DNA from 4 places in the Neobacillus sp. D3-1R genome. Region 3 is predicted to be linked to each of the others. Evidence: riboswitches for the same ligand, from Rfam matches in the RefSeq annotation. Region 3 holds a riboswitch; each other region holds the start of a gene.

Region 1 (7,628 bases), 2.2 Mb from region 3:
ATAAAAAGTAATGTCGAATTTTCAAATAATTTGTAAATGGGGGAGAAGGGAGAAACAACATGAAAGGTGTAAAATTCTTAAAAAGAAAGAAAAAAGAGCCCAAAATGAAGAAAAAGGTTTCTAAAAAACAGCCACTTCTAGAAAAGTGGACACAGCTTCTTTCCGCAGCAAAGTTTTGGAATCATTTAAAGCTTGGACAAAAGTATGGGGTCGCTTTATTTATTACAATTGGTCTTTTTGCTATATCTACTGTTATTACTTTTGTTCTATTAACCTCGGTTCAAAAAAAGATGGACTTAGTCGAACTAACGGGAAAGCAGGCTACACGTATTTCTGATGCGGCTGCTTTATTCCATCAAAAAGGAGTTTCGGTAGGGAATTACATAATTGACTCTAATCCGAAGCATACAAAACGCTTTGAAGAGTTATCAGAGGAACTAAAAAATTTAAAGGCAGAAATTAGAAAAGGTTTAACCACCAGTGAAGAAAAGATGTTATTTATTCAAATGAGTAAAGATGATGATTCAATGAATCTTCAATTTACAAGTGTTATTGTACCTGAAGTTAAATTACAGCATGAACGAAATTATCGTCTAGGAAAACTAAAGGTTGATAATTTAATTGATGATAATGTTGTCAAGCTAAACCAATTAAAAGAAATGATGCAAAAAGAACAAAAGGATGCAATATCATCTGCAACAGGCAGCCTTATCTCAACATTAACGGTACTTGTTATTTCTGTCATTGTTTCTACCATTATTGGGATTCTAGCAATCGTTTTAATTGGAGCTATCATTTCAAGAAGATTAAAACATATTGTATCTGTTTCAACTGAAATTGCTAATGGTAATCTGAATGTAGATTTAATAGAAGCGAATGGTAAAGATGAAATATCCGAGCTTAGCCGCGCTACTAGTTTAATGAAGGAAAACCTTCGTTCTATGATTCAAGAGATATCTACTGTTTCCAATCATGTAAATAGCAGGAGTGGGGAGTTAAATCTAGCTGCTTCAGAAGTTAGAGCATCAAGTCAGCAAGTGGCTTCGACTATGCAGGAATTATCGAGTGGTTCGGAGGAACAAGCAAACAATGCTACTGCTCTATCTGAAATGATGGAAGAGTATTTAACAAAGGTACAGGCAGCAACTGCAAGTGGAAACGTCATTCGTGATGCATCAAATGATGTCATGATGATGACGCAAAAAGGAGATTCTCTAATGATGGAATCTCAAAAGCAAATGGTAAAAATTAACGATATTATGAAAACATCTGTGGAGAAAGTGAGAGGACTTGACGACCAAACAAAGCAAATTTCTAAACTGGTCAAAGTTATACATGAAATTGCTGGTCAAACAAACTTACTTGCTTTAAACGCAGCCATTGAAGCGGCAAGAGCCGGTGAACATGGCAGAGGATTTGCTGTCGTTGCGGATGAAGTAAGAAAACTTGCAGAACAGGTTTCTTTTTCTGTTTCAGATATTACGAAAATCGTTCAAGGTATTCAGCTAGAATCTAATAATGTCGTGAGCTCCCTACAGTTGGGATACAATGAAGTAGAAGAAGGTACTTCTCAAATAGAAGTAACCGGCCAAACCTTCAAGGAAATTTATAGTGCTGTAACATTAATGACAGATAAGGTAAAAGAAATATCTGATAATCTTGAACAAGTTGCTCAAAGTTCTCGAGAAATGAATGCATCTATTGAAAATATTGCTTCCATTTCAGAAGAATCAGCTGCTGGTGTCGAACAAACAAGTGCCTCAGTTACACAAACGAATCATTCTATGGAAGAAATTTCAGACAATGCCCAATCACTATCAGAACTGTCTGATCAATTAAATGATATGATTTCGAGATTTAGACTTTCATAAGTTACTATTGAACTGTAAAGCTTTTTACAGTTCTTTTTTTTTGTAAAAAACTGTTTTCGTATAGATTCTGGTTTTCGTAAAAATCCCTAAAGCCGGATTTTTACAGGCTCTCTTAATAAGCGCCCAGCTCTTTTCTTCATTTCCATATAAGTTTAACAGCGTATATTGTGAAATGCCTATTTATTAGTTACATATAGCAACAAAGTTTAAGAAAAGAGCCTTGTAAAAGGAAAGTATTCGATAAAATTTTTAGTTGTATGCTATATAAAAAGGATTTTTCTGTCATTTTGTAGAAATATAGATATATATATACTTCTATGTTGCTGGGGAGGTTATGCTTTTTAATGAATAATAGTAATGTAAATAATCCGTGTAACCCCAATTTACAGACTTTTGATATCTTCAATAAAACATTAGACGGAATTGTCATATTTAATCAAGATGGTGTTATCTTGGATGTAAACCGTTCCTTCTGTAAATATATTAATACAAATAAAGACGAAATAATTGGATATACTCTTGAACATTTTGTACCTAAAGACAAACATTATAAGCTTCGAAGACAAAAAGTTTTATTAGAACAAAATCGGAATGCTAGAGGAGTTCTCCCGATCCTCCATCAAAATGGTATCTCTTATTTTAGTGTCGTAACAAGCCTTGATGAAGATAGTGGTCATTATATCTCTGTATTCAGGGATGAAACTGAAAAAATGAACCTAAAAGAGCAGTCTGCCCAATATGACTATTTTTTTAAGGAATTATTTATTGAAGCAATGGACGGAATTATTTTCTGGGATATGAAGGGTCAGATCATCAATGCAAACCAGGCAGCTTGCCGAATCTTTGAATGTGGATATCAGGATATCATTGGAGCTAATTTTGATCAGTTTATATTAAAAAAGAACCATCAATATAGGAAAATACTAAAGGAGTTATTTGAAACAGGAGCAGTTAACGACCAGTTATTTTTAAAAATGCCCAATGGTCAAGAAAAATTAATCGAATTTACCTCTCGCTTACATTCAAAAGAGGGATTTCATATGACCATTTTTCGAAATGTAAGTGAACGTTACCGGATGGAACTGGAATTAAGAGAAAGTGAACAAAAATTCCGAACTATATTTGAAGGTTCATTAGAAGGCCTAGTTCTCTGGAATGATGACGGGGAAATTATTGATGTCAATCAAGCAGCATGTCAATTATTCAAAACGTCAAGAGATGAGATTTTAGGGAAAGACTTAATAAATTTATTGCCGGATACAAATGGCAACAAGCAGAAGCTTGAAAACATAATAAGTACATTAGAAAAAACGGGTCAGCTTCATGGAACTTCAAAAATTTACATTGATGAAGAAACGGTGAAACATTTCGAATTTAGCTCTATCTTCCACCTATTTTCAAATGTAAATTTTATTGTAATCAAAGATGTAACGGAAAAAATAGAAATGGAAAAACGTCTTCGAAAATCCGATACACTAAATGTAATAGGAGAACTTGCTGCCGGTATTGCCCATGAAATCCGCAACCCCATGACTGCGTTAAAAGGCTTTATTCAATTGCTGCAAGGCGAAATGAGAGAAGATCGTTCGATGTACTTCCAAGTAATCCTTTCTGAATTGAATCGTATTGATTCTATTATTAATGAATTTTTGATTCTAGCAAAGCCGCAGGTAGTAAAGTATTCGAAAGTAGATATCGTCCAAATTATGAGGGATACCGTTGAGCTTCTTAATGCCCAAGCAGTCATGTATAATGTCCAATTTCGTACCTACTATCAAGAAAATCTACCGATTATATTTTGTGAACCAAACCAACTAAAAAAGGTGTTCGTTAATATGATCAAAAATGCTATTGAATCGATGCAAGCTGGTGGAAATATTACAATTTTCATTGAATCATACAAAGATGACCAAATTCATATTTCGATTAAAGATGAGGGCTTTGGTATTCCTCCAGAAAAATTAAAGCGACTAGGAGAGCCTTTTTATACAACAAAAGACCGTGGAACGGGTTTAGGCTTGATGGTTAGTTATAAAATTATTGAAGAGCATAATGGGAGAATTAAAGTCGATAGCCAAGAAAATGTGGGCACTACCTTTCATATATATTTATCTAGTAAATAATATATTGACCTATCCCAAATAGATTGAACGAATGAATGATAATCCTGAAAAAGGATTATTTTTTTTATAAAATATTGCAATAATTAATAAATTAGATTATCATCTAATTAGATGTATATCTAAAATAGAGGAGTAATGGCTATGCAATTAAACAGGTTAGTTGACTTTCATAAAACAATGGGTGACCCAACACGATTAAGAATACTGTCATTATTATCAAGTGGACCACTTCATGGTCAAGCCATTGCAGGTAAGTTAGGCTTAACTGCACCAACCATCACTCATCATTTAAAAAAGCTTCGGGATATAAATGTTGTTTATGAAAGACGTGACAAAAATACGATCTATTTTTATTTGAAACATTCGGTAGTCCATCAATATTGTGAATCATTGATGGAGCTAGTAGAAGGGAAGGATACAAAGGTGAATGAAATAAGTGATGAAAAGCAAAAAATAATTGCTAATTTCTTTACAAAAGATGGGAAGTTAAAAACAATTCCTGCACAAAGAAAGAAAAAGCTACTGGTGTTTGAACATATCTTAAAGGGGTTTGAAAGAGGGAGAAAATATTCTGAGCAGGAAATAAATGAGTATATTCTTCGTTTTCATGATGATTATGCCACAATTCGTAGAGAGTTTATCATCAACCATTATATGTATCGTGAAAATGGAATTTATGAACTTAATCCAGTTGAAATGTGGGCGAAGATTGATGGTTAAAAGAGACAGAATGGCTTTTAAGCCAGTTCTGTCTCTTTTACATTATAAGCTTTTTGTTAAGAGAGTTAAGAAATCAGTGAATGATTTTATTTCTTTTCTAGATTTAATTAATAAGCTCCCTAATGAAAGGGTTTGTTTTTTAGCATTTATTCTCTGTTCATTGTCTTCAATACTATCTAGATCGGCAACATGAGCAAGACCTATCGTTCTGCGAATTAATTCACAGCCGGCAAACCCCAATGAATCATTGAAATATTTATTTAAAACTGACTCGTATAAACCTGGAATGGCTGCGTGTGGTTCTTGATTATTTGTTTTCCAAAGCTCTGAGAAATGTAATACAAACTCGTTCCAAAATGTTTCAACATGCGTAAGAATTTCAGATTTCTTTTCAACGTTAGCTAAAGCTTGGAAGAGTAGATTCGCAAAAACTTGCCCAATATCAAAACCAGCTGGTCCGTAAAAAGCAAACTCCGAATCTATAACTTTCGTTTCCGTTGAGCTCGCAAAAACGCTTCCAGTGTGAAGGTCTCCATGCAATAATACTTCTGCCTCCGTTAAGAAGCTCATTTTTAACAGTGCTACTTGGAAAATGAGTTCTTGATCATTTCTGATTTTGTCAACAGTAGCTTGTAATTCTGATTCATAGGAATTTGTAGGTGAATCAGTATAAGGATCTGTAAAAATTAGATCTTCCGTAATTTTGCAAAGTTCTGGGTTGATAAATTGCCCTAGGAGTTCTTTTTTCTTTGATTGATTCATTCCAAAATCCGAAGTATAAAAAAGTGTTTTTGCTAAATACTCACCTAAATGTTTGGAGAGTAATGGGTATTGATCTCCTCGAATAAAACCCTTTCTAGCAATAGTCAAATGAGATAGATCATCCATAACAGTAATAGCTAATTGATCATCCGTAAAATGTACAACTGGAACATAATCAGGTGCAAGTTTACCAAATATTTTTAAGGCATCTGCTTCAATTTTCGCTCTTTTAAGCGTTAACGGCCAACTTTCACCAACAACCTTTGCGTAAGGAAGGGCCTGCTTGATAATGATTCCCTGGCCACTAGTAGTATCTGTTATACGAAAAACAAGGTTTAAATTACCGTCTCCAATTTCTGAGCAAGTTAGAGTGGAATTCTCAGCGAAAATTCCTAATTTTATGGCTAAATCAATAGCAGAATGTTCAGTGAGTGGTTCATATTTTTTGTCTGTTAATAATGTCATTTTTCATTCCTCCTGGTGTGAAGGGCTAGAAAAAAAGCCCCTTTCTCATAAGAAAGAGGCTTGAAGAATAGTCTTCGCACCTCTTATCTTTCAGAAAGTCTAACTTTCTGTTGGAATTAGCACCGTGCCTTAAATAAAAGGCGCTTTCTTGCGCCACATTTCACAATGGAATTACGGTCGGTTGCTGGGCTTCATAGGGCCAAATCCCTCAGCCATCTCTTGATAAGAGAAAAATGTAAATATTCAATTGAAGTTGATACGATGAAAATAATAACAGGCTTTATTAAATATTGTCAATTCATTTTTTTTAGAAAATTTTTAATATAGGTCAGGCTTTCGATCTTGAAAGACTGGGATGGTATTACGCACCTTGACGACGTTCTCTAAGTCTATTTCTCCATGTAAAATCTCATCACTCTCGGAGGCTTCCGCGACAATTTCTCCCCAAGGATCAATGATTAAAGAATGTCCTGCAAAAATATTACTTGGGTTAGAGCCTGCACAATTACATGCAATGACATAGCATTGATTTTCTATTGCTCTTGCAGTTAATAGAGTTTTCCAATGATGAAGTCTTGGTAATGGCCATTCCGCTACAACAAAGATCGCTTGTGCACCTTTTAGAACATGCGCCCTGATCCATTCAGGAAAGCGAATATCATAACAAATTTGACCAGCAAAAATTTCGCCATCTAATGCAAATATACCTTCGTCTTTTCCTGACTTAAGAAATAAATGTTCACCCATTAATTGGAAGAGGTGAAGTTTACTATATTGATGCACCAGTTCCCCCTGGCGATTAATGATTAAAAGGGTGTTATAGATACCATCTTTTTCCTGATTCGCAATGGATCCTCCAACAAAATGTACATTGAACTTTTTAGCCTTTTCTCGCAGAAAATCAATCGTTTTCTTTGCATGTTGGTCTGCTGTAACTGGTAAGTTTTCTAAATCATAACCTGTTGTCCACAATTCAGGAAAGACAATGATATCCGGTGATTTTTGCATGGCTAATTCAATTTGGGCTTCTGCCTTTTGATAATTTAATTCTGGATTCCCAAATTCTATCGACATTTGGATTAGAGCAATTTTATATTTCATCATGACTCACCACAATCTTTTAAATTTTTCTTTACATTCTGTCATTAAAGTTATATCATTTGTGACTAGATTTTCAATAAAAATTTTCTAATAGATTTGTGTAGGTGAATGTAGATGAAGACTTTTCAACAATCTAATTTATTAAATAGTTTACCAAAGCAGTTTTTTGCTTCTCTTGTTAAGAAAGTATCCCTTTCTGTTGCTAATGGTCATGATGTCATTAATCTTGGGCAAGGTAATCCCGATCAGCCGACACCAGAACATATTGTAAAAAAATTGCAGGAAGCAGCAGCGAATCCCATAAATCATAAGTATTCGCCCTTTCAGGGATATAAGTATTTCAAGCAGGCTGCTGTCGATTTTTATGAAAGAGAATATGGGGTTAGTTTAGATCCTGATACGGAAGTAGCGGTTCTATTTGGCGGTAAGGCAGGCTTAGTAGAAATTCCGCAATGCTTATTAAATCCTGGTGATACCATACTTGTCCCAGATCCAGGGTATCCAGATTATTGGTCAGGTGTATCGCTTGCCCAGGCAAACATGGTTACAATGCCTTTGCTAGAAGAGAATGGCTTTTTACCTGTAT
Region 2 (7,628 bases), 1.1 Mb from region 3:
GCTCAGGAATTTGATTCGATCATTAAAATGGGTAGAACTCATTTACAGGATGCTGTTCCCATTCGTCTTGGACAAGAATTTGAAGCATACCGTCGAGTGGTTGAACGCGACATTAAGCGCATTAGCAATACACGTGAGCATTTATATGAAGTTAATATGGGTGCAACCGCTGTTGGAACAGGCTTAAATGCTAACCCTAAATATATAGAAAATGTTGTTATTCACTTGCGGGAAATAACGGGTTTTCCTTTAGTGAATGCTGAACATTTAGTAGATGCGACTCAAAATACTGATGCATATACGGAAGTTTCTGCGGCGTTAAAGGTTTGTATGATGAATATGTCTAAGATTGCCAACGATCTTCGTTTAATGGCTTCAGGCCCACGCGTTGGATTTAACGAAATCTTTTTACCAGCACGTCAACCTGGTTCATCTATTATGCCTGGAAAAGTTAACCCTGTAATGCCAGAGCTAATAAATCAAGTAGCATTCCAAGTGATTGGAAATGATCATACCATTTGCTTAGCCTCTGAAGCGGGTCAATTAGAGCTGAATGTAATGGAACCTGTTTTAGTTTTTAATTTAATTCAATCGATAAGCATTATGAATAATGCATTCAATGCGTTTACTGATTATTGCTTAGCAGGTATTGAAGCGAATGCTGATAAAACGAAAGCGGATGTGGAAAGAAGTGTTGGTATCATTACCGCGATTAATCCTCATCTTGGATATGAACCAGTTGCCAGAATTGCTAGAGAAGCAATTTTAACCGGTAAATCGGTCCGCGAACTTTGTCTGGCTTATGATGTTTTAACAGAAGAAGAACTAGATCTTATTTTGGACCCATTTGAAATGACACATCCTGGTATTGCTGGCGAATCATTATTAAATAAAGATTAAAAAAAGGAAGCTTGGCTTTGATGCCAGGCTTTTTTAGTTGCATGTATTTTGTTATGGTTTGGTGATTGTAGAAAAATGTCGAATTTTGCAGTATAACATTACCTTCCGATGAAATAACTATATATAAGCAATATAGAAATAGGTGGTAGAATGATTACAGATACAGGTTATCGATTTATTAAAGAAGGAAATGAAATGTTAAGGTCTATTTGGCTTAACGATGTATTATTTTCCATGCATTGGTTTTTCGTTGTACTATTGACGATTGCACCTTGGGTTGTTTGGTATTTTTTACGAGATCCCTCTAAATCGAGGCAATATTTTATTTCGTCTTGGGTTATTATTTTATTTTCCACTATTTTAGACCTAATTGGTCTGTCATTTGATTTATGGCGTTATCATACTAGTGTTTTTCCAATTATGAGTGGCATTATTCCATGGAATTCTTCTCTTTTGCCAGTATGTTTATTAATTGTTTATAAAATAAAAGAAACATGGAGTCCCATTATTAAAGGACTGGTCGTTTCGGCAATCATAGCTTTTATTGGTGAACCCTATTTTGATTTTTTAGGAATAACCGAACATCATCAATGGAGGCATATTTATTCGTTCCCAATTTATTTTCTTATTTATCTATTTAGTTATTATATCGGTTTATCTATGTCCAAAAATCCAAACCATTCCATTGATAGGGATGAATCCGATGAGAAATATAATACTTTATTTCAGTATTCCTGTAATGCCATTTATTACATCGAGAAAACTCACCTAGAAAAGAACTATAGATTTACGGACGTAAATGACACATTTATTAAAGAGATGGGGTATTCTTTAGAAGAATTAAGACGACTTGACCCACGAATGATTTCAGATCAAAGCTTTTATAATATAGATATAATATAAAATATCGTCCATTAGTGAATAATGGTGAAATACAGTTAAATACAGTTTTAGTTACAAAATCTGGGGAGAAAAAATATGTAAAATTATTCTGTAAAATGTTTAAACATAAATACAAAACGGAAATCTTATCGATAGCCCAATTTTTAAATGAAAAAATAGGTGAAAATAAAGTCAATTAACTTAAGATTTTCTCGAATACTAAATACATGAAAAAAGCCCAGCTGATGCTGGGCGTACTTTCAAAAATTTAAACACTCTGATTAACTGCTTCAAGCCTTTTTCTCATGCCAGTAGAATACAATAGTACAATAATACTAGTGGTAATTAGCGTTCCATGAAAAATCCAAACCATTTTTGGCAACGATAATGCTTCCAACACAAAAGGTGCAACAACAAATCCAAGAGCAAAACCTAAAGATTTTAATAACATTCCAACCCCGAAGATTCTTCCTCTAATATGATTGTCTGTTTTTTGTAGGATTGTTGCATGCAGAGTCGTAAAGCATGCATCAAAAATACCCGTTAAGAAAGCAAATGGCAATATGATCCAAATGTTGATGTTTGACAGGAAGGTAATAAACCCTGTTGACATAAGCATCGCGGTAATAAAACAGGCGTAATAGAGACGTGTTCCTTGTAAAAATTTCAATTTTGGTATAATCATTGTTGCTAGTACAGAACCTATTCCCCAAACGCCCCAAATTAACCCGTAATAAAAGCTTTGTTTAGATGCATCAATTTCTTGTGCAAGTAATGGTATTCCTAAATTATGAGATGCACCGGCAAACGCACCAACTAAGAAAACGATATTTACTAGAAACAGCATTGGCGCTAACAGAATGAATGAATAAACCTCCTTTAAGTCTCTGCCAATTGATATCATTTTCTCTTTAATCCCATTGGTTAGTGCCCCGTTCTTAGTAGATGAAGTTGTTTCCCACTTCAGTTTTAATAAAACAACAGCTGATAAAAGATAGGTAACAGCGTCGATAATCAAAGTGACTTGATTTCCGAGAAAGTCGGTTATGACCCCAGCACCGATGAAACCAAAAACTAAGCTAATGGAGGTCAGTCTTGAGATTAGTGCATTTGTTTCCAACACCTTATTTTGACCAAATATTTGAGGAATTTCGGCACTATAACTAACGGCAAAAAAGCTGCTCGTTAAACCGATTAGAAAACAAACAATAATAATCATAATGGGATTTGGAAAAGGAATTAAACTAAGAATAATAACGGCCCGAAAAAGATCGGTATAAATCATGATTTTGCGACGATCAAAACGATCGGCTAGCACTCCGGAAAATAAACTAGATAATACTCCACCTAACGTTCGAAAGGCCATAGTAGCAGCTAACCAGGCAGAGCTCCCTGTTGCTACATACATTAAAACATTGATGGCTATCAAATCCATAAATGTCCCTAGATCTGAAAAGGCTTTGACATATAAGAAAATTTTGCGATTCATTTGCTTCTCCCTTATTCATGAGGTAATTAACGTATTTTCTATTTTAAAGATTTTGAATTTACTTCGCAATACGAAATTTTAGAAATATTAGGATTATAAAACTTTTTTATTTAGAGATTTTCCTATATAATTCTTCCAGAAAGATTAACAGTAAGGAGAAATCAAATGAATTTAAAATCACCTGAACAACTTGCGCAGCTTCAATTAGATGCCTACAATTCCAAGAACCTTGAAGACTTTGTAGAGCAATACGATGACAATATTATTGTGATGGATTTCCCTTCCAATCATATTACTTTAGAAGGGAAAGCAGCCTTTACGGAACGTTACAAAAAGCTTTTTTTAGATAATCCACAGCTTCATGCAGCATTAAAAAATCGTACGATCATGGGAAATCATGTTATTGACCATGAATATTTAACAGGCAGAGCAGATGGTAGTACTGGTGAAGCTATAGCTATTTATGAAATGAATGACACACATATTACCAAGGTGTGGTTTATAAGATAGGGAAAAGCACGCCTTTTTTTATCAGGCATACGCTAATGAAAAAAGGTGTGATGGATAAATGATCCATACGGTCAAGCCTGGAGAGTCACTGGCTTTGATTGCATCCAATTATCGTATTCCTTTTGGAAGGATTTTAGCTGCCAATCCTAAGATCACAAATCCCAATATTTTATTTGTTGGTCAAAAGGTAGAAATCCCTGGGCTACCAGAACCAAGTAGCATTCCATATCATATTCAAGTTTCACTAGGTCAGAGAAAATTGACTCTTTTTCATAACGGGCAAATTTATAAAATTTATCCGATTGCAATAGGGAAAATTTTAACGCAAACACCATTAGGAGAGTATGTGATTGTTAATCGTGAGCCCCAGCCTGGTGGCCCATTTGGTGTTATGTGGCTATCCCTTTCAAGAAGGGGCTATGGTATCCATGGTACAAATAATCCATCATCTATAGGAAAAGCTGTCTCGCACGGATGTATTAGAATGTATAACAAGGATGTATTGGAAGTAGCAAGACTTGCTCCAAATGGTACTAGAGTAGTTATTCAATCTTAATTTAATAATTTTAGGGCATAAATCTAAAATTTCTAGGGAAAATAATCATAAGACTTGTAGCTCAATGGTAGAGCAGCCAGCAAAGTTCAATCGTTCTTTGTCTGAGCATCTCGTAGGTTCGATTCCTACCAAGTCTTATTCTACATGTCTTTGGAGTGATACCTATGAAAAAAGAACCTACATTCCCTAATAGAGAGCAGTTAGACGAAGCATTTACACTTCTTCAAGATCAAATAACCAGAATCACCGTTGAGGAAGAAGAAGAAATGATAAAAATGGATGATGAAAAGTAGAAGATAGCTTGTGTTAAATTTTAAAAAAATGGTTCTGTTAAAGAGCAGTGTTGATTTATAACAAAGTTGATTGGAGCGGAAGGTACGAGACTCCTGCGGGAGCAGCGGGACAGGTGAGACACCACAGGAGCGATAGCGACGAGGAGGCTCACTGCACGCCCCGCGGAAAGCGAGTGCCTGTAGCGGAAATCAACATTCTTGTTTAACAGAGCCTAAAAAATAAATATGTTGACAATCGAAATAATTTACACTATTATCAGCTTATTAAATTAAATTATTAAAATATTTCTTCTTATCAAGAGAGGTGGAGGGACTGGCCCTTTGAAGCCTCGGCAACAGGTTCTTTTGAATACTGTGCCAATTCCATCAAACAAGTATTGTTTGAAAGATGAGAAGAGAGTTTAAATTGAACTCTCTTCTTTGAAGAGAGTTTTTTATTTTTGCGAAAACCCTACTAAGTAGGGTGGAAAAGTAGAGATTGAGCAAAGTGTAGAGGAGAATGTGCAATGAAATATGGATTTTGGTTACCCATTTTTGGTGGTTGGTTACGCAATGTAGAGGATGAGAATATGCCGCCAACATTTGAATATGCAAAAGAGGTCATACAATCAGCGGAAAATTGGGGGTACTCAACAACACTCATTGCCGAGTTGTATTTAAATGACATTAAAGGACCGGAGCATGACTCTCTTGAAGCCTGGTCAACAGCAGCAGCCCTTGCAGCTGTTACAGAGAAAATAGAAATTATGACTGCCATTCGTCCTGGTTTTCATAATCCAGCCATTGCTGCAAAAATGGCTGCTAATATTGATCAAATTAGTAATGGCCGTTTTACTCTTAATGTGGTTTCTGCATGGTGGGCTGAAGAAGCGCGTCAATACGGTGGAATATTTACAGAACATGATGAGCGTTATGCTAGAACTGAAGAATTTATTGATGTATTAAAAGGTTTGTGGGAAGAGGAAACATTCTCATATGAGGGTAAATTTTATGATTTAAAAGATACAAAGCTTTTCCCAAAACCAGTTCAACGCCCTAATCCTATCCTTTATGCGGGAGGCGAGAGTGAGAAAGGGAAGCAGACAATTGTTGAAAAATGTGATGCTTACGTCATGCATGGTGGGACGGTTGAGGAAATTAGAACGAAAGTAGAGGATATGAAGCTACGTCGTGAAAAAACTGGAAATGTACCTTTGTCCTCGTTTGGAATGGCGGCGTATGTCATTTGCCGTGATACAGAGGAAGAAGCTTTAGCTGAACTTGAAAAAATTACAACTGTAAAAGAAACAAGTGGTTATGCGGGCTTTAAGGATTTTACAACTAAATCACAGCTTGAACAAAAAATCCAATTACAAGATTATTCTGTTTCTAACAGAGGTTTACGGCCTAACTTAGTTGGTACCCCTGATCAAATTGCTGATCGCATTTTACAGTATGAAGAAGCTGGTTTGGACTTATTATTACTTCAATTTTCACCACAGCTCGAGGAGATGGAGCGTTTCGCCAAACAAGTAATGACATTAGTTGAACAAAAACGTGGTCTGGTAACAAACTAGGAGGATAATAGAGATGAGTAAAGTATATGTAATTCATGAAAACAGTGAATGGACTGTTCATTTAACTAGAAGATTAGAAGAGCTAGGCATTCCTTTTGAGGAATGGCATTTAGACGAGGGAACTGTGGATTTATCTAGTATTCCGCCGGAAGGAATTTATTACAGTAGGATGAGTGCGTCATCTCATACACGTGACCATCGTTATGCCCCAGAATTTACTTTGCAAGTGTTAGCGTGGTTGGAAGCACATGGACGTACTGTTTTTAATGGTACACGAGCATTACAGCTCGAAGTTAGTAAGGTTCAACAATACTTAGAGTTAAATAAGTATGGTGTTCAAACTCCGCGTACCATTGCGGCAGTTGGAAAAGAGAATATTTTAAAAGCGGCAAAATCGTTTGAAGGTAAACCTTTTATTACAAAGCATAATCGCGCAGGTAAAGGTCTAGGGGTACAATTATTTCAAACTTTTGGGTCATTAAAAGCTTATGTGGAAGGCCCTGCGTTTGAAGAGCCAGTTGATGGTATAACATTGATACAGGAATACATACAGGCTCCAGAAAGTTTTATCACTCGTTGTGAATTTGTTGGAGGAAAGTTTGTCTATGCAGTAAAAGTTGACACTTCCGAGGGCTTTGAATTATGTCCAGCAGATGCTTGTCAAATCGGCGATTTATTTTGTCCAGTAGGAGAAGAAGTAGAAGAAAAACCAAAGTTTCAAATTCTTGAAGGATTCTACGACCCAATTCTTGCTAAATATGAACAAGTATTAGCAGGAAACAATGTAAAGGTTGCTGGTATTGAATTTATCCGAAACCAAGATGGCGAAATTTTCACCTATGATATTAATACAAACACCAACTACAACTCAGATGCTGAAGCAAAAGCAGGAAAATACGGCATGCTCGAACTCGCCAAATACCTAAAAACTGCACTAGAGCAAAGCGTTAATGCAGTGGGGGTCTGACCCCCGTTGCTTTAAAGCGTTAAAAAAGCCCCATGTTTGGGGCTTTTTGTTTATACGATTTTCTATGGATGAACTTTATCTTTATTCTGTACCTAAATTCTCTCTAGTTAATTCATGTTGTTTGTTCCAATAAATTAATTTTAATGACCATAAGAAAAAGAGTAAGCCAAAGATAAAATATAAAGATCCATTTAGTAAACCCATTGTTCTTGGCTCAAAGAATTCTAATAATACCCCCGTTAAAAACATAGATATTCCAAGTAAAGTGTTAGCTAAAGTAGCGGATAAACCAAAATACATACCTTGAAATTTTACAGGGATGGTTTCCATGACAACCGTATCAATTAAAGTATTACCAACCCCTCCGAAAATGGTTAATATCCCAAACAGAATAACAACAAGGGCAAAAGACTGGGATTGACTAACGATTGTTAATATTAAACCTTCCATCATCATACAAGAAAAACCAAATAGA
Region 3 (7,628 bases):
TCGGTAGAATCAATGACTAATGGGGCTTTAATTTTTTTGACTGCTTCTTTAAGGAAATTTTCCATATCAATCAGTTCTTCCCGGTCAGGGTCAGCAAGGCAGATGTCAATCACATGAGCTCCGCCTTTGACTTGAGCTCTGGCAATTTCAGCTGCTTCTTCAAATTTACCTTCCGATATTAATCGTTTAAACTTTCGAGAACCAATCACATTGGTTCGTTCTCCAACCATAATAGGGCGTAAGGTTGGATCATCATAAACAAATGGTTCAATACCAGAGACCATATGAACGGAAGAGAAGTCAGCGGTTCGTGGTTTAAATTCTTTCATTTCTTCACCAATGGCTTTAATATGTTCAGGAGTCGTTCCGCAGCAGCCACCAACAATGTTTAGCCATCCTTGCTTAGCGAAACCGGCTAATTTTTTCGATAGAGTTTCAGGTGTTTCGTGATAATGTCCTTCCTCATCTGGCAGCCCTGCATTTGGATAGCAGCTTACGGCTGTTGAAGCCATATTAGATAAAGAACGAATATGATCTTGCATAAACTCAGGACCAGTAGCACAATTTAGTCCCACAGCAACAGGCTTCATATGTTCTACCGAGATATAAAAGGCTTCAATAGACTGTCCGGCAAGGGTTGTACCCATCGGTTCAATCGTACCAGACACCATTAATGGTAAAATTTTACCCGTTTTCTCAAAAGCTTTTTGAATACCTACATATCCAGATTTAACGTTTAACAAATCTTGGCTTGTTTCAAGAAGAAGCAAATCTACTCCGCCATCGATAAGCCCTATTGCCTGCTCTTCATAGGTTTTGGCAAGGTCTTCAAAGGTTGTTCCACCCGTGACACTTAGCGATTTTGTAGTGGGACCCATTGAGCCGGCAACAAACCGTGGCCATTCTGCTGTAGAAAAGGATTGTGCTGCCTTTACAGCAATTTGTGCAGCTATTTTATTTATCTCATAGGCTTTGTGCCCTAATTGATATTCATCTAGTACAAGGCTAGTCGCACCAAATGTATTTGTCTCAATAATATCTGCTCCTGCCTTTAAATACTCTTCATGAATGTATTGAATAACATGAGGGGCAGTTAAATTTAAATTTTCATTACAGCCATCGAAAGCTTCTCCCCCAAAATCATCTGGAGAAAGATTTGCTCTTTGAAGCATGGTGCCCATTGCGCCGTCCATAATAAGGATTTTTTTGTTTAACTGATCAGTAAATGATGCTTTGGACATGGTTGTTCCTCCTAATCGCATTTGCACGCTCACGGGCGTATTTTGCCAACTCTACCGTTAACTCATAACGAAGAAATGGGGTAATTAAATAAATTCCATTAAAAAGTTCCATTGCAGCATCGATTAATGATTTAGCAATTTGGATTCCCTCGATGCTTGCTTGGTTAGGTTGGTCTTTAAATAGGGCCATTCGATTTCGAATGTCTTCAGAAATTTTAATACCAGGTACCTCGTTATGAAGGAACTCCGTATTTTTATGGCTAGTAAGCGGCATAATCCCAATGTAAATGGGAGTATCTAAATGTTTAGTAGCTTCATAGATTTCGATTATTTTTTCTTCTGAAAAAACAGGCTGTGTAATAAAATAATCTGCTCCAAAGTGGATTTTCTTTTCTAATCGTTTAACCGCTTTTTCGATTGAACGAACATTAGGGTTAAAAGCAGCAGCAATACTAAAAGCCGTTTTTTGCCCAAGGTCCTTACCAGAAATAGAAAGTCCGTTGTTAAGTTGTTTGATCATTTGAATCAATTCAAATGATGACATATCATACACGGACGAAGCACCAGGGAAATCACCAACCCTAGCTGGGTCACCGGTTATAGCAAGAATGTCATTCATACCTAATACATGAAGGCCCATCAAGTGGGATTGTAGACCTATAATATTACGATCTCTACAGGCTATATGAATTAAAGATCGTATCCCTAGCTGTGTTTTAGCCAAGTACCCTAAAGATTCATTGGAAATGCGTGGGGAGGCTAGGGAATTATCGGCTAATGTTAACGCATCAATACCAGCTTCTTTTAACGCTTTTGCCCCATCAAAGAATTTCTTTGTATCTAGTTTTCTAGGAGGATCCAATTCTACTATAACCGATGTTCGTTCACGAACAATATCCTGGAGCGGAGGATACTCCCGTTTGGCTTCGGTAGAGGGTACCACCACTATATTTTCTCTGATTTTCACTTGTTTTTCTTGAACAGGGATTTTACCTTTTAATTCATCTGCAAATGCCCGTATATGCTCGGGTGTTGTTCCGCAGCAGCCACCCAGTAATCTGACTCCTTGGTCTCGAAATAACTTAGCTGATTTGCGGAAATAATCTGAATCACTATCGTATTGGAATTTCCCATCAATATAAGTAGGAAGACTTGCATTGGGATAGGCTGATAAATAGGAATGTACTGGAATAGGAACCTCCTCAAGCGTCGTAAGCATATGATGTGGACCTAGTCGACAGTTGAGTCCAATTACATCAGCACCGTGTGTTTCTAATCTTTTAAAGGCTTCAATAATTGGAGTACGATCTTGCAAAAATCCAGGTTCCTGCAAGGAAACTTGTGCAATAATGGGTAATTCTGTTTCTCTTCTTGCAATCGTTAAGACTGTTTCTAGCTCTTGAAGATCATAATATGTCTCAAGAAGAATTCCATCTACCCCTTCAAGCAATAGACAATATAATTGCTCTCGAAAGCTTCTTTTTATTTCCTCAATGGAGATGGATTGGGGCTTAATTCCTCGATTGCCGCCAACTGTTCCTAGTATATAAGTGTCTGGATTGGCTGCCTTTTTTGCCATTCGAACGGCAGCACTATTTATTTCTTTGACAGAGTCCTCTAATCCATATCGTTGAAGTTTGAGATAATTAGCCGCATATGTATTTGTTTGAATCACATCTGCTCCAGCTTCAACATAGGCACGGTGAATGCTCTTAATTTGGTTTGGTTGGGATAGATTTAATTCCTCAAAGCACATATCCGTTCCATACGAGTACAATAAAGTCCCCATGGCACCATCTGCAATTAAAATTTGTTTTTCTAATTTCTCTAAGAAGTTCATATTCTTTCTCCTCTTTTTAAAAGGCTGTTTTCGTATAGAATGTGGTTCTGGTAAAAATCCCAAAAGCCGGATTTTTACGGATTCTCTTAATAAGTGAGCAGCTCTTTTCTTGATTTTTAAAAGGATTTTACCACCCTATATTGTGAAATCTCTCTTTATTAGTTAAAAAAGCAACAAGTTTAGAAAAGAGCCTTTTAAAAAATAAAAAAAGCCCTCTTTAAGAAGAAGACTTTTGAATGGAAAGAATCTGAGTCATTCTTCTTATCTCTCAAGTTTTCCAACTTGAAGGATTTAGCACCTTTTCAATGAGTGAAAACATTGAAGGTTGCTGAGGTGTCATAGGGCCATTCCCTCGACCTCTCTCGATAAGAGTGTCAATTATTCGATTATTTTTAAAATTTACTACTTTAAAGCGATCATGTCAATTCTTTTTTATTAGTTATGATGGTAGACCAAGGCGCTTGCTCTTTTCTATCTCACATGTCTTTCTACTAGTTTTTCTTTTAAAGGTTCCTTACGGGTATGAAGTAAATAATAAACAAGTATTCCAACTAACACATAAATAGAACCATTAATATAGAAAGAACGGAATCCAACTTCAGCGACAACCATTCCTACAATAAAGGAGCCAAAGCCGATACCTGTATCAAAAATGGATAAGAAGGTTGCAGTTGCAGTGGCTCTTTTATTCGGTGCCGCTTTCTGGATGGCAATCGTCTGTAAGCTTGGAAAAATCGTACCCCAGCCAATACCAATAAACGCTGCAGAAAGTAAGAAGCCTAATGCCGTATGACTGCTACCTAAAATGAATAAGCCAATTGCAAAAAGAACAATAGATGGAAAAATAATGACGTTAGGACCAAATTGGTCAAACCATTTTCCTGTAAACGGTCTTGAAGCTAATAAAATAGCAGCGTAAACGACAAAAAATAAACTTGATACTTCTATTAAACCAATCTCTTTTGCGTAAACGGAAACGAAAGAAAGGACAGACGAATAAACAATGGCAAAAAATGCACCAACCACTGAAATCGGAACAGCAGAAGCCTCAAAGAAATTTTGAAATTGGAATGAGATATGAATTTTTTTCTTATTTTCTTTAATAGGAATACGTATAATCCATCCAGCAATAAGGGAAAAGAGAGCACAAATAACACTGATGGCGAATAATACAGATGCATCCCACATTTGAATGGCTGTTAAACCAATAAAAGGTCCCATAACCATTGCCAGGTTAGAGGACATAATAAAATACCCCATTCCTTCTCCTCTTCGAGAATCTGGAATAATATTTGCTACCAGTCCCCCGGCGGCAGTCGTAGCCATACCAAATCCAATCCCGTGTAAAAAGCGAACTAAGAATAAAGCCATAATGGAGGTAGCAAAAAAGTATAGGATTGAGGCAATAAAGAAAATGATAAGCGAAGTTAATAGAATTTTTCGCATGCCTATTTTTTCAATACCGTAACCTGCTATTGGCCTAATAAGTATGGCTGATATTAAAAATACAGTTGTAATTAAACCTGCTTCTGTTTTCGTACTTTCGTATTGCTGTATAACCATTACTGGTAAACTTACTAATAAAAAATAAAAGGTCATAAATAAGAAGAAATTGCTTAAGGAAATACTAATAAAATCTTTTGTCCATAATCTAGGTTGTTCTTTCATATATTGAAACTCCTGTCTAAGATAGTTTTAGAAACCATTCCTTTAATAGCTTGGATAATTCTTGTTGTGACGATTCAGGAAATCCAGTTAATAAGGAATGATTGAACTGTGTGATGGCATCCTCCCACTGAGGATAATTTTGTAACGCCTCATCCGTTAACTGGATATGTTTCTCACGTTTGTCTGTACCTTGAACCTGTTTAACGTATCCTTGTTTAACAAGTCTTTGAATAGTCCTTGTCATAGGCGGTGCTTCGACAGATAAATACTGACATAATTCTTTTTGGGTAAGGGAGCCTTTTGTTTTTAAAACGTAAATGACAGTCCATTGAGCACTATATAGACCAAAGGGCTTTAGTGCTTCATTCAACTTGTTCGTTAAATGTCTGGATAATTGGTTTAACGTGTGGAATAGTTCATGGTTAGGAAACAAATAGATCCCTCCGTGGAAAAAGTATCTTGCCTTTTTTTAAAAACGGTTTAAAATAGTTACCTAGGTAACTATATCACATAAATTTGTGACGAGCAATGAAAGGTCTTCTCTCTATTTGAAAGATAAAATACAGGAATAATAAAAAAATATATACTATAATCATTAGTTGAATGATGGTTAGAAAGTGGTGTTTCAACAATGAATAAATGGTTTTCTTCAATCACAATGTTTTCAGCTGTTCAATGGCTCTTTTTTATTTTTGCCAATACCGTTGTCGTCCCTGTTTCAGTAGCGACAGTGTTTCATTTATCTCCAGATATTATGGCGATGATGTTAAGGAGTTCTCTTATCTTTACAGGACTTGCCTGCGTTTTTCAGGGAACCGTAGGACATCGATTTCCACTTATGGAAGGTCATTCTGGTTTACTTTGGGGAGTTATTCTAAATTTAGGAATATCAGCTTCTACTTTAGGAATAAGTCTTACATCCATTGGTGGTGGTATTGCTTCAGGTATTATATTAGCTTGTCTAGTCACCCTTATTCTTGCAGCCTTTAATGGAGTATCTCTCCTACAATGGATTTTTGGCCCAATGGTTATGACAGTCTATCTTTTCTTATTAACCTTTCAATTAATTTTTATTTTCTTTAAAGGAATGTTCCCGTTAACGGAGCAAGGGGCAATTAGCATTCCAGGTAGTTTATTCTCGATCGGAATTGTTATTTTAGTTAGTATTTTAAAGCTAAACGGTAAAACAATCATAAGTAATTTTTCCATCTTAATTGGTTTAATTGTTGGATGGGTATGTTACGATTTCTTATTTTCGGATTCCATTCAGCATGTTACCCAGTCATCAGATTTTTCATTCGCTTTGTTTCCGCTCGGAAAGCCAAATCTTGAAATAGGTATTATAGGAGTTACTTTTTTTGCTGTTATGATGAACTTAAGCAACACGATTGCTTCCATCGGTGCTGGTGCCTCTCTGTTTAAATTGCAACCAACTGAAAATCAATATCGAAATTCGATTATTGTTACGGCGATGTCCACTCTAATCGGATCAGGCTTTGGACTTATTCCATATACACCATTTACTTCTTCTATTGGTTTCTTACAAAGTACAAGAATTTATCAGCGTGAACCCTTTTTATTAGGTGGAGCGTTGCTTACCTTGATGGGTCTTATTCCTGCATTAGGTACATTTTTAGCCACCATGCCAATAACAGTTGGTAATGCTGTTTTATTTGTTGCTTATTTGCAGTTATTTGGAACAGCATTTGCCAGCTTAAATGGCCAAACATTTAACTCTAATACGATTTTTCGTTTGGCTACTCCTGTTCTATTCGGGGTATGTCTAATGAATACTCCCGCAACTTTGTTTTCGAGTTTACCAGTATTGATTCAACCATTTATAGCAAATGGGCTCATCATGGGGGTTGTGATTTCCATTTTCTTAGAAAAACTGGTGAAGTGGAACTTACTAGAGTCTAATCAATTAGAGAGTAAATCTTAATGTTAAAAAAAGGTAATTTCCTACTATGGGAAAATTACCTTTTTGTATTCATAACTAAGTTTAAACTATTGTTTTTGATGTTCTAATAAAAGGTGTTCCAAAATTTTAGGCAGTTGTTCAAATGCAAATGTTAAATAAAGCCGCTCTGTTTTTTTATGAGCATCTCTTCCAATTGGTCCTACATTAATTACAGGAGTTGTTAATTTTGACATCTCATTAAATGGTATGGAATATAGTTCACTGTTACCCGGCAAATTACTATGATAAGCATTCATATCTGACAATGGGGATTGAAGCCCTACATAGCTTAAGTCTGATATACCATTAAAGTATTTTACGGGTGTAAACTTATAGCCAAAATGTTCATAGGTATTATCGATGAGCGATTCAGCAAGCTCCTTTATAACTGGGTGTTCATGTGAATGAACGGCTGGATAATAGGGAGGAGCATAAAACAACACAATCATAGGTGCAAGCTCCTGACAAAGCATAGCCATTTGATCAATAACTTGTATGCATTTGTCACGACTATCTCCTTTCGTTTCACTAGCAGCCACTTGCTCGATATTTGCAATAAACTGTTGGCTTGTTTTTTGGCAAGCATAATCTTTTAACTCTTCATACGATAGAACACGAATCTTGGATATTCGAGTTGGATCAAGGTCAAATGCTCGATATTTTTCCTCCATTAGAAATTCCATTTTCAAAGCTGCAGTTTTAGCTATATCCTTCATAGCCACCATCACTTCTGCAGGACTTTTTTTCATTAGAAACAGATTGTATAAGCTTACGGAACGATGGGGGATTTGAGTTGAATATTCTTTTTTTAAATCCCTTTGAAGCAATAATGTCGGTGGAGGACTTTTTTGCTCACTAACCGTTTCACAAAGATCTTCATTCCATTCTATCTCTTGAGATAAAATAGAAGACATCCAGG
Region 4 (7,628 bases), 2.1 Mb from region 3:
CCCTATTTTTGTAGAAAATTAATTCGACAGGTGCCTGTCACCATCAATATATTTTTAGCGCTTATCAACAAGTCGGGCGATTTGATCGCCTGATAGTTGGATAAGCTGGACTAAACAAATCAATACAATCACTGTTGTGAACATCACGGTGTTGTCGTAACGGTAGTAGCCGAAGCGTATAGCAAGGTCTCCAATTCCACCGCCGCCGACAATTCCAGCCATTGCTGAAAAACCAATTAAACTAATTGTTGTTAGAGTAATACCTTGAACAATTCCTGGACGAGCTTCAGGAAGTAATACATCTTTTATAATCATCCAAGGTGTGGCACCGACAGCAACAGCTGCCTCCACGACACCTTTGTCTATTTCACGTAGAGAGGTTTCTACGAGTCTAGCAAAAAACGGAATGGCCGCTACAGACAAGGAAACACTTGCAGCAGTAGGCCCAATAGTTGTTCCTACAATTAAGTTTGTTAATGGGATGAGTCCAACCAATAAAATGATAAAAGGTATGGAGCGTATCGTATTAACAAAGAAACCTGAAAGAATTTTAGTAGGTAGATTTTCTAAAAATAAACCTCGGTCCGTTACAAATAATAAAACTCCAAGAGGTAACCCTACTACAATTGCAACAGCTAATGAAATGAGGACCATATAAAGGGTCTCAAAAAAAGCTTTGTTTAAATCCGGCAGTATCTCAATGATGGAATCAAGCGGCATCTAAGACCACCTCCAAGTTATTAGTACGTACCTTTATGTAATCAATAGCACGATTAACTTCTGTTTTTTCACCGGATAACTCCATAATAAAAATCCCTAAGGGTGTCCCTTGGATATATTCGATTTTTCCATGAAGGATATTCCCTTTAACTTTGAATTGTTGCAGCATATCGGAAACAACAGCTTCTTCTGCAACCAATCCTTTAAATTGAATTTTTACAATTGTACCTACTCTGCTTTCGAGTAGATGTTCTGGTAATTCAAAATGAAGAACACTATTAATGAATGCTTTTGTTAGAGGTTGTTTTGGCTCTGCGAAAATTTCATATACAGGACCTTCCTCGATGACTTGACCATTTTCCATAACCGCAATTCGATCACATATATCTTTTACAACGTCCATTTCATGGGTGATTAACACAATGGTTAATCCAAGCTCTTTATTTATTTTTTTTAATAAAGATAAGATAGACTTCGTTGTACTTGGGTCCAGTGCTGATGTTGCCTCATCACAAAGAAGAACATGTGGGTTATTCGCAAGAGCTCTTGCAATTCCAACTCTTTGCTTTTGACCACCGCTTAGCTGTGCTGGATAAACATCACGCTTGTCGCTCAGTCCAACCAATTCAAGTAATTCTGTCACACGAACATCGATTTCAGTTTTTGGTTTATTTGCTGCTTTTAAGGCGAAAGCAACATTTTCAAAAACTGTTTTCGAGGAAACGAGATAGAAATGCTGGAAAATCATACCAATTTTTTGCCGTGCAGCTCGAAGATCCTTTTCATTTAAGGAAGTTAACTCTAGATTATCGATATGAATGGCACCAGATGTCGGTTTTTCTAGCAGATTTAAGCAACGGAGAAGTGAACTTTTTCCAGCACCGCTATAACCGACAATCCCATATATTTCTCCTTTTTGAATGGTTAGGGAAACATCATTAACCCCTACCACCGTACCCTTCTTTGTTTTGTATTCCTTTACGAGATTTTCAATCCGAATCATCTCTGTAAACCTCCCGAATATCAGATTTGAAAAAATAAAAAAGCCTCTTTCATCTGAAAGAGGCATCGTAAACAATCTATACGACTTATCTCTCAGAATGAAATCATTCTGTAGGAAGTGGCACCGTTCCTAAAAAGGAGGTTGCCGGACGTCATAGGGCCTATCCCTCGGTCACTCTTGATAAGTTTGAAATATGTAATTTTTTTAACTAAGTCGTATCATAATCCTAAGAAAATGTTCTGTCAATCCGTTTTTTTTGAAAAATAAGTTAGTAAACGCTTACAATGTTGTCTTTAAAAGGGGGAAAATTTTTTACCACCAAATTTGCGGTGCTTCTGTTTCTTTAACATCAAACAATAAATTAGATTGTTCATTCCAATTGAGACTTTCCAAAAATTGATAAATATCTTCTTCGATTTTATTTCTTTCATTTTCGAGCGTGATGATGTGACCTGATTGCTCATACCATTTAATTGATTTTTCACTAGAATGAACATGATTAAAAATAATGTCCGGGCTTTGTAAATCAATGACATTGTCTTTTCTTCCTTGAATGATTTGGATTGGTGCTTCCACATTTTGTAGATTTTGTTTTACTTCTGCCACTAAATCTAGGAGACCTTGCACGGCTGGAATAGGTTGTTTCGTTAACATATTTAATTCTTGTGAGATTTGTTCATCCGTTTTTCCTTCAAACTTTTTATAACTTTCAGCGTATGAACGGACCATTTCGTTTAGAACAGAATCACGAACAAATCCCATTGGAGCACACATTGGAATAACCGCCACAACTGGTTTTTCCATCGCAAGCTTTAATGACATTACCCCACCTAAGGAGATGCCAGTTACCGCAATCTTTTTAAATCCCATATTTACTAAATGTTGATATCCGGTAAGAACACTTTGCCACCAGTCAGAAGGAGTAGAATTGGCCAATTCATCAGGAGATTCCCCGCCATGACCTTTATATTGAGGACCATGACACGTATAACCTTTACTCTCTAAAAACCTTCCTAACATACGAACATCAGCTGAATTTCCGGTAAAGCCATGTAAAAGTAAGACTGCTTTTTCTCCGCCTTCAAAGGTAAAGGGTTCTGGTTTAACGATCTCCATATCCAATTCTCCTTCATGTTTTTTAGAAAGGCTGTTTTCGTATAGTTTGTGGTTATCGTAAAAATCCCTAAAGCCGGATTTTTACAGGCTCTCTCTTAATAAGAGATCAGCTCTTTTCTTCATATCCTATGAGTTTCAACACCCTATATAGTGAAATGCCTATTTATTAGTTAGAAAAAGCAACAAAGTTTCAGAAAAGAGTCTTTAGAAAAAAGGTGACTCGATTTCTAAGAGTCACCTTCAAAAAAGTTGCGAAATTTATTTTTATCCTGATTAGCTTCATCTGTAAGGTAAGGATTTTCTTCGGTGACATCTTTTGGGTCTAAATTTGTTTTGATGACAAGCATTGGCGAGCTAGGTTGTCGTGCAATCATTCGATCATCAAGACTGTCGAAATCCGGTAAATTGTGTCGATTCTTTTCGTCCACATCGATCACCTCCTTGTATTAGAATGTCTATATAGACATATTGTTATGTAAAGGCTGTTTTCGTTTAGATTGCAGTTCTTTAGAAGTGAGTAGCTCTTTTCTTGATTTTAAACGAGTTTCAATTTACTACATTGAGTAATCCCTTTTAATAAATAACATTAGTAACAAAGTTTTAGAAAAGAGCCTATGTAAAATAATAGAAGGTAGGTATATGTATTGGTTCAACTAGTATTTTTTGAAAAAAAGTATGAAGAAAAATTATTATCATTTCAGTTACCTGAAGACCAGCATCAATTTACAGGACTTCCCGTTGATGTTTTGGAAATATCCATTCAAGATAAAAACCGTTTTCCGATTGTCATTTCGAGTGATAATGAGGTGGTAGGATTTTTTGTTCTTCACTATGGAGAGGATATACGTTCGTTCACTAGCAATCCTAACGCTATGCTCCTGCGTGCTTTATCCATTGATTTTAATGAACAAGGAAAAGGATATGCCAAAAAAGCAATGCAGCAATTACCGCAATTTGTCAAAAATAACTTTCCACAGGTGAATGAAATTGTCCTGGTCGTTAATAAAAGAAATGAGGGAGCAAGAGTTTTATACGATAAAACGGGATTCGATGATACAGGTGAAGAACGAATTGGGGAGATAGGTCCACAATACTTGATGCATTTACAAATTAAGTAGGTATAAAATCTGGAAAAAGACCCACCCTTTAACACTTTACTTAACTAAAATTTCCTTTGACACAATTCGACATAGATTGTATGATGATAAGCGTTCATTTAATAATTGCACACCGTGTTCAGGTGTGTTTTTTGTTTTTTTAAAATAAAAATTAAAATAGAGTAAGATATTAAGTATATTAGAAAATCGATGATGAAAAGTGAGGCGAAAACAGATGGGGCAGAACAACAAACTTGGATTCTGGATTTTAACAGCATTAGTGATTGGTAACATGGTTGGTTCAGGGATTTTTATGCTTCCACGTTCTTTATCAGAAGCTGCGAGTCCTGCAGGGGTAATGGGTGCATGGATTTTAACAGGTGTTGGAGTATTAATGATTGCACTAGTTTTTGGGAACTTAGCGATTCGAAAGCCAAACTTAACAGGTGGGCCGCAAATATATGCGAAGGAGCTTTTTAAGAAAGATTCGAAAGCATCCATTCTTTCAGGATTCATGGCATCTTGGGGATATTGGATTGGAAACTTTGCTGGGAACGTAGCGATTATTACTACTTTTACTGGATACCTTTCTACATTCTTCCCAATCTTAACAAGTGATGCTGAACTTCTACAAATTGGCTCTTTTCAATTAAAAGTAGGAAATGCTTTAACCTTTTTGGTCGCTACCATTTTGCTTTGGGGAACTCACTTTATTATCTTACGTGGCCTTGATAATGCAGGTAAGTTAAACTTCTTGGCAACTGCAACAAAGGTTATTGGATTCTTTCTGTTTATTGTAGTAGGTTTATTTGCCTTTAATTCTGCTAACTTAGTGCCATTTGTTGCCCCACGCGTTGGGGACGCTGGTCAAACATTTGGTTTATTTGGACAAATTAATAATGCAGCCGTTTCTACCTTATGGGCTTTTATTGGTGTTGAATCAGCTGTTGTTTTTGCTTCAAGAGCGAAGAAACAAACGGACGTTAAGCGTGCTACCATTTTAGGTTTATTGATTGCATTAGCGATCTACATTGGGATCAGTACTTTAGTGATGGGAATGCTGACACAAGAAACGTTAATCGCTTCGGAAACACCATTAATCGATGCTATTCAAACTGTATTAGGTCCAGTTGGTGGAAAGGTATTAGCAGCTATTGGATTAGTAAGCTTAATCGGTTCAACCATCGGTTGGGTAATGCTAAGTGCGGAGGTCCCTTACCAAGCTGCAAAACAGGGACTATTTTTAAAATCATTTTTAAAAGTAAACGATAATGGAATTCCTGTTTTCTCTTTAGTACTAAGTAATGGCTTAGCACAATTATTTATATTCTCTACCATCTCTAATTCCATTTCAGCAGCTTTTGATTTTGTTATTTATGTGGCAACATTAGCTTATTTAGTACCTTACTTTATTTCATCTGTATTCCAAATTAAATTGGTCGTTACTGGTGATACGTACGCAAATATGATGAAGGATCGTTGGGTAGATGGAATGATTGCTGTCCTAGCAACGGCCTATTCTATCTGGGTCATCATTGCCGGTACCGCAGATATCAAAACATTCACCTTTGGTATGCTGCTATTAGCAAGTGGAATTGTCTTCTCTAAACAAGTATTAGCTCAAACTCAGAAAAAACAAAATGATACCCAAAAAATAGCATAAAAAATGAAGAGACTAGCCATCTTTATTTGGACTAGTCTCTTTTTGCATTTTTTATACGGATCTTCCAAGAAAGGCTTTTAACATCCATACATGTTTTTCTAAGCTAGAATGAATCGCTAAAAGCATATCACCTGTAATTTCATCATTTTCGTTTTCAGCAATGGACATTCCTTCTATTAATTCACCAATTAAAAGAGAAAAATCGCTAGAAATAGCTTGTACCATTTCTTCAGCCGATTCAGTTCCGGATGCTTCATGAACAGAAGCCATGGCCAGGCATTCTTTCATTGTGGCAACTGGTTGTCCACCAATGGCTAATAGTCTTTCTGCCAATTCATCAATATGAAGACTTGATTCATTGTAAAACTCTTCAAATTTCGTATGCAGAGTAAAAAATTGATTACCTTTTACATACCAATGATAATTGTGAAGTTTAATAAATAATACAGACCAGTTGGCTATTTGCTTATTAATCATACTTGAAAGCTGGTTATCCATTTTGATTCCTCCATTTCTAAGAACAAATAGGACTATACTTTTCCCTACCAATTTTCATTTTCCCCATAATAAACCATATTAAACAAACTAAATATTCAAGATAATTTACCACTTTAAAGCACCGGGGGTCAGACCCCCGGTGCTTTAAAGTGGTGATGTATTTTTGACGTTGTTCTGTCACAAAGCTTTGAAGATAATTTGAACTTTGTTCTGTTTTTCACAATTGAGAAACCATATTTTCTATAATGAAAATATAAATAACCGGAGGTGTTAGAAATGAATGTAACTACCATTATTGAATTAGAAAATAAAGAAGTGGAAAAAATGACAGGGGCAAAATTAGTTTTCACCCAAGAACATATTGATGAAAATATTGTTGAGACTTGTGTAGAGTGCTTAAAATTTGAAGGATCAAACCAATGTATTGATACAGATGATGCCATGCAAATGGTTTTTGATAAGCTGAAGTTAGAAGGTACCATTCCTGAAAATGTTCAAGAATTTTCGTTCCAAATGCCATCTTGTGAACGTATTAAAAAGGATGTCTATAATGAAAGTGACATGCCACAAAAGGTGATCATTACTTTTATGTCTTAATAGAAGTTCCTTTTGGAACTTCTTTTTTATAAATGTGATAAAAGTCAAAGCGGATTCGACTAAGAGTTTTTATAATAAATGAGTGTTAGACCATAAAAATAGTACCTTATCTGTAAGCGCTTACAAATACTAATGGAGGCCATAAGAAAATGGATACAAAAATCACTATTTTCACTGGCCATTTTGGCAGTGGTAAAACTGAAATTGCCATCAATAAGGCTATTACAGAAAGAAAGCTACATCAAAAAGTAGCCATTAACGATTTAGATGTCATTAATCCTTATTATCGTACGAGAGACATCAAGCAAGAATTCCAAAACCTAGACATTGAATTGATTGCCCCAAAGGGACATCTTGCTATGGCAGATTTACCAATTGTATCAGGTGAAATTTATCGTGTTCTCCATGACCCGGCTTATCGAATTATTATCGATGCAGGTGGAGATAAGGACGGGGCAACGGCTCTTGGTCAGTATTATCATGAGTGGAAAGGCATGAATCCAGAAATGCTGTTTGTATTAAATGGAAATCGTCCATATGTCAGTACAATAGATGGGGCAATATCTACTATTCAAAGAATTGAAGAAGCCGCACGTTTACCGATAAAAGGAATTATAAACAACACGAATATTGGTTCTGAAACAACGATGGAAGACATCCAAAAAGGATTGGAATTAGCCAATCAAGTTTCAGAAATAACGAAAATCCCCTTACTATATACAACCATCTCAGATCATCTAAAAGATATCTCAATCGAATTTTCTAAACAACATCCAGTCATTTTTATACATCGTTATATGAAACTCCCTTGGGAAAATAAATAAGGAGGAAACAGAAAATGGAAAAAAGAGTTGAATTTACCGAAGACATTTGTAAATCTTGTAGCCTCTGTATAAATGTTTGTCCAACAAATGTCATTTTTCTTGCCGATTAT

The links. A riboswitch is a leader RNA that binds a small molecule or an ion and turns the genes downstream of it on or off. The one in region 3 is predicted to bind S-adenosylmethionine.
Region 1: another riboswitch for S-adenosylmethionine. It lies ahead of mtnK (S-methyl-5-thioribose kinase); the one in region 3 lies ahead of ACSBPO_RS18215 (bifunctional homocysteine S-methyltransferase/methylenetetrahydrofolate reductase).
Region 2: another riboswitch for S-adenosylmethionine. It lies ahead of ACSBPO_RS12320 (LLM class flavin-dependent oxidoreductase); the one in region 3 lies ahead of ACSBPO_RS18215 (bifunctional homocysteine S-methyltransferase/methylenetetrahydrofolate reductase).
Region 4: another riboswitch for S-adenosylmethionine. It lies ahead of ACSBPO_RS05020 (methionine ABC transporter ATP-binding protein); the one in region 3 lies ahead of ACSBPO_RS18215 (bifunctional homocysteine S-methyltransferase/methylenetetrahydrofolate reductase).

What each region holds. Positions count from the first base shown of each region.
Region 1 covers NZ_CP197471.1:1,311,601-1,319,228, forward strand. Annotated here, with positions in the region: gene ACSBPO_RS06660 (methyl-accepting chemotaxis protein) at 60-1,871, shown strand; gene ACSBPO_RS06665 (PAS domain S-box protein) at 2,216-3,994, shown strand; gene ACSBPO_RS06670 (metalloregulator ArsR/SmtB family transcription factor) at 4,136-4,714, shown strand; gene mtnK (S-methyl-5-thioribose kinase) at 4,757-5,941, opposite strand; SAM riboswitch class I at 6,022-6,170, opposite strand; gene ACSBPO_RS06680 (carbon-nitrogen family hydrolase) at 6,260-7,042, opposite strand; gene ACSBPO_RS06685 (pyridoxal phosphate-dependent aminotransferase) at 7,157-7,628, shown strand, end outside.
Region 2 covers NZ_CP197471.1:2,397,098-2,404,725, reverse strand. Annotated here, with positions in the region: gene aspA (aspartate ammonia-lyase) at 1-900, shown strand, start outside; gene ACSBPO_RS12350 (CBO0543 family protein) at 1,051-1,803, shown strand; gene ACSBPO_RS12345 (MFS transporter) at 2,051-3,271, opposite strand; gene ACSBPO_RS12340 (nuclear transport factor 2 family protein) at 3,437-3,781, shown strand; gene ACSBPO_RS12335 (L,D-transpeptidase family protein) at 3,840-4,337, shown strand; tRNA gene ACSBPO_RS12330 (tRNA-OTHER) at 4,388-4,474, shown strand; gene ACSBPO_RS12325 (hypothetical protein) at 4,502-4,630, shown strand; SAM riboswitch class I at 4,920-5,025, shown strand; gene ACSBPO_RS12320 (LLM class flavin-dependent oxidoreductase) at 5,137-6,186, shown strand; gene ACSBPO_RS12315 (ATP-grasp domain-containing protein) at 6,200-7,153, shown strand; gene ACSBPO_RS12310 (MFS transporter) at 7,235-7,628, opposite strand, start outside.
Region 3 covers NZ_CP197471.1:3,536,374-3,544,001, reverse strand. Annotated here, with positions in the region: gene metH (methionine synthase) at 1-1,241, opposite strand, end outside; gene ACSBPO_RS18215 (bifunctional homocysteine S-methyltransferase/methylenetetrahydrofolate reductase) at 1,219-3,081, opposite strand; SAM riboswitch class I at 3,340-3,453, opposite strand; gene ACSBPO_RS18210 (MFS transporter) at 3,553-4,749, opposite strand; gene ACSBPO_RS18205 (MarR family winged helix-turn-helix transcriptional regulator) at 4,766-5,182, opposite strand; gene ACSBPO_RS18200 (uracil/xanthine transporter) at 5,381-6,691, shown strand; gene ACSBPO_RS18195 (M20/M25/M40 family metallo-hydrolase) at 6,757-7,628, opposite strand, start outside.
Region 4 covers NZ_CP197471.1:1,004,292-1,011,919, forward strand. Annotated here, with positions in the region: gene ACSBPO_RS05015 (methionine ABC transporter permease) at 55-720, opposite strand; gene ACSBPO_RS05020 (methionine ABC transporter ATP-binding protein) at 710-1,723, opposite strand; SAM riboswitch class I at 1,806-1,910, opposite strand; gene ACSBPO_RS05025 (alpha/beta hydrolase) at 2,036-2,839, opposite strand; gene ACSBPO_RS05030 (hypothetical protein) at 3,067-3,267, opposite strand; gene ACSBPO_RS05035 (GNAT family N-acetyltransferase) at 3,484-3,957, shown strand; gene ACSBPO_RS05040 (amino acid permease) at 4,172-5,599, shown strand; gene ACSBPO_RS05045 (Dps family protein) at 5,651-6,097, opposite strand; gene ACSBPO_RS05050 (hypothetical protein) at 6,374-6,694, shown strand; gene ACSBPO_RS05055 (hypothetical protein) at 6,844-7,518, shown strand; gene ACSBPO_RS05060 (4Fe-4S binding protein) at 7,533-7,628, shown strand, end outside.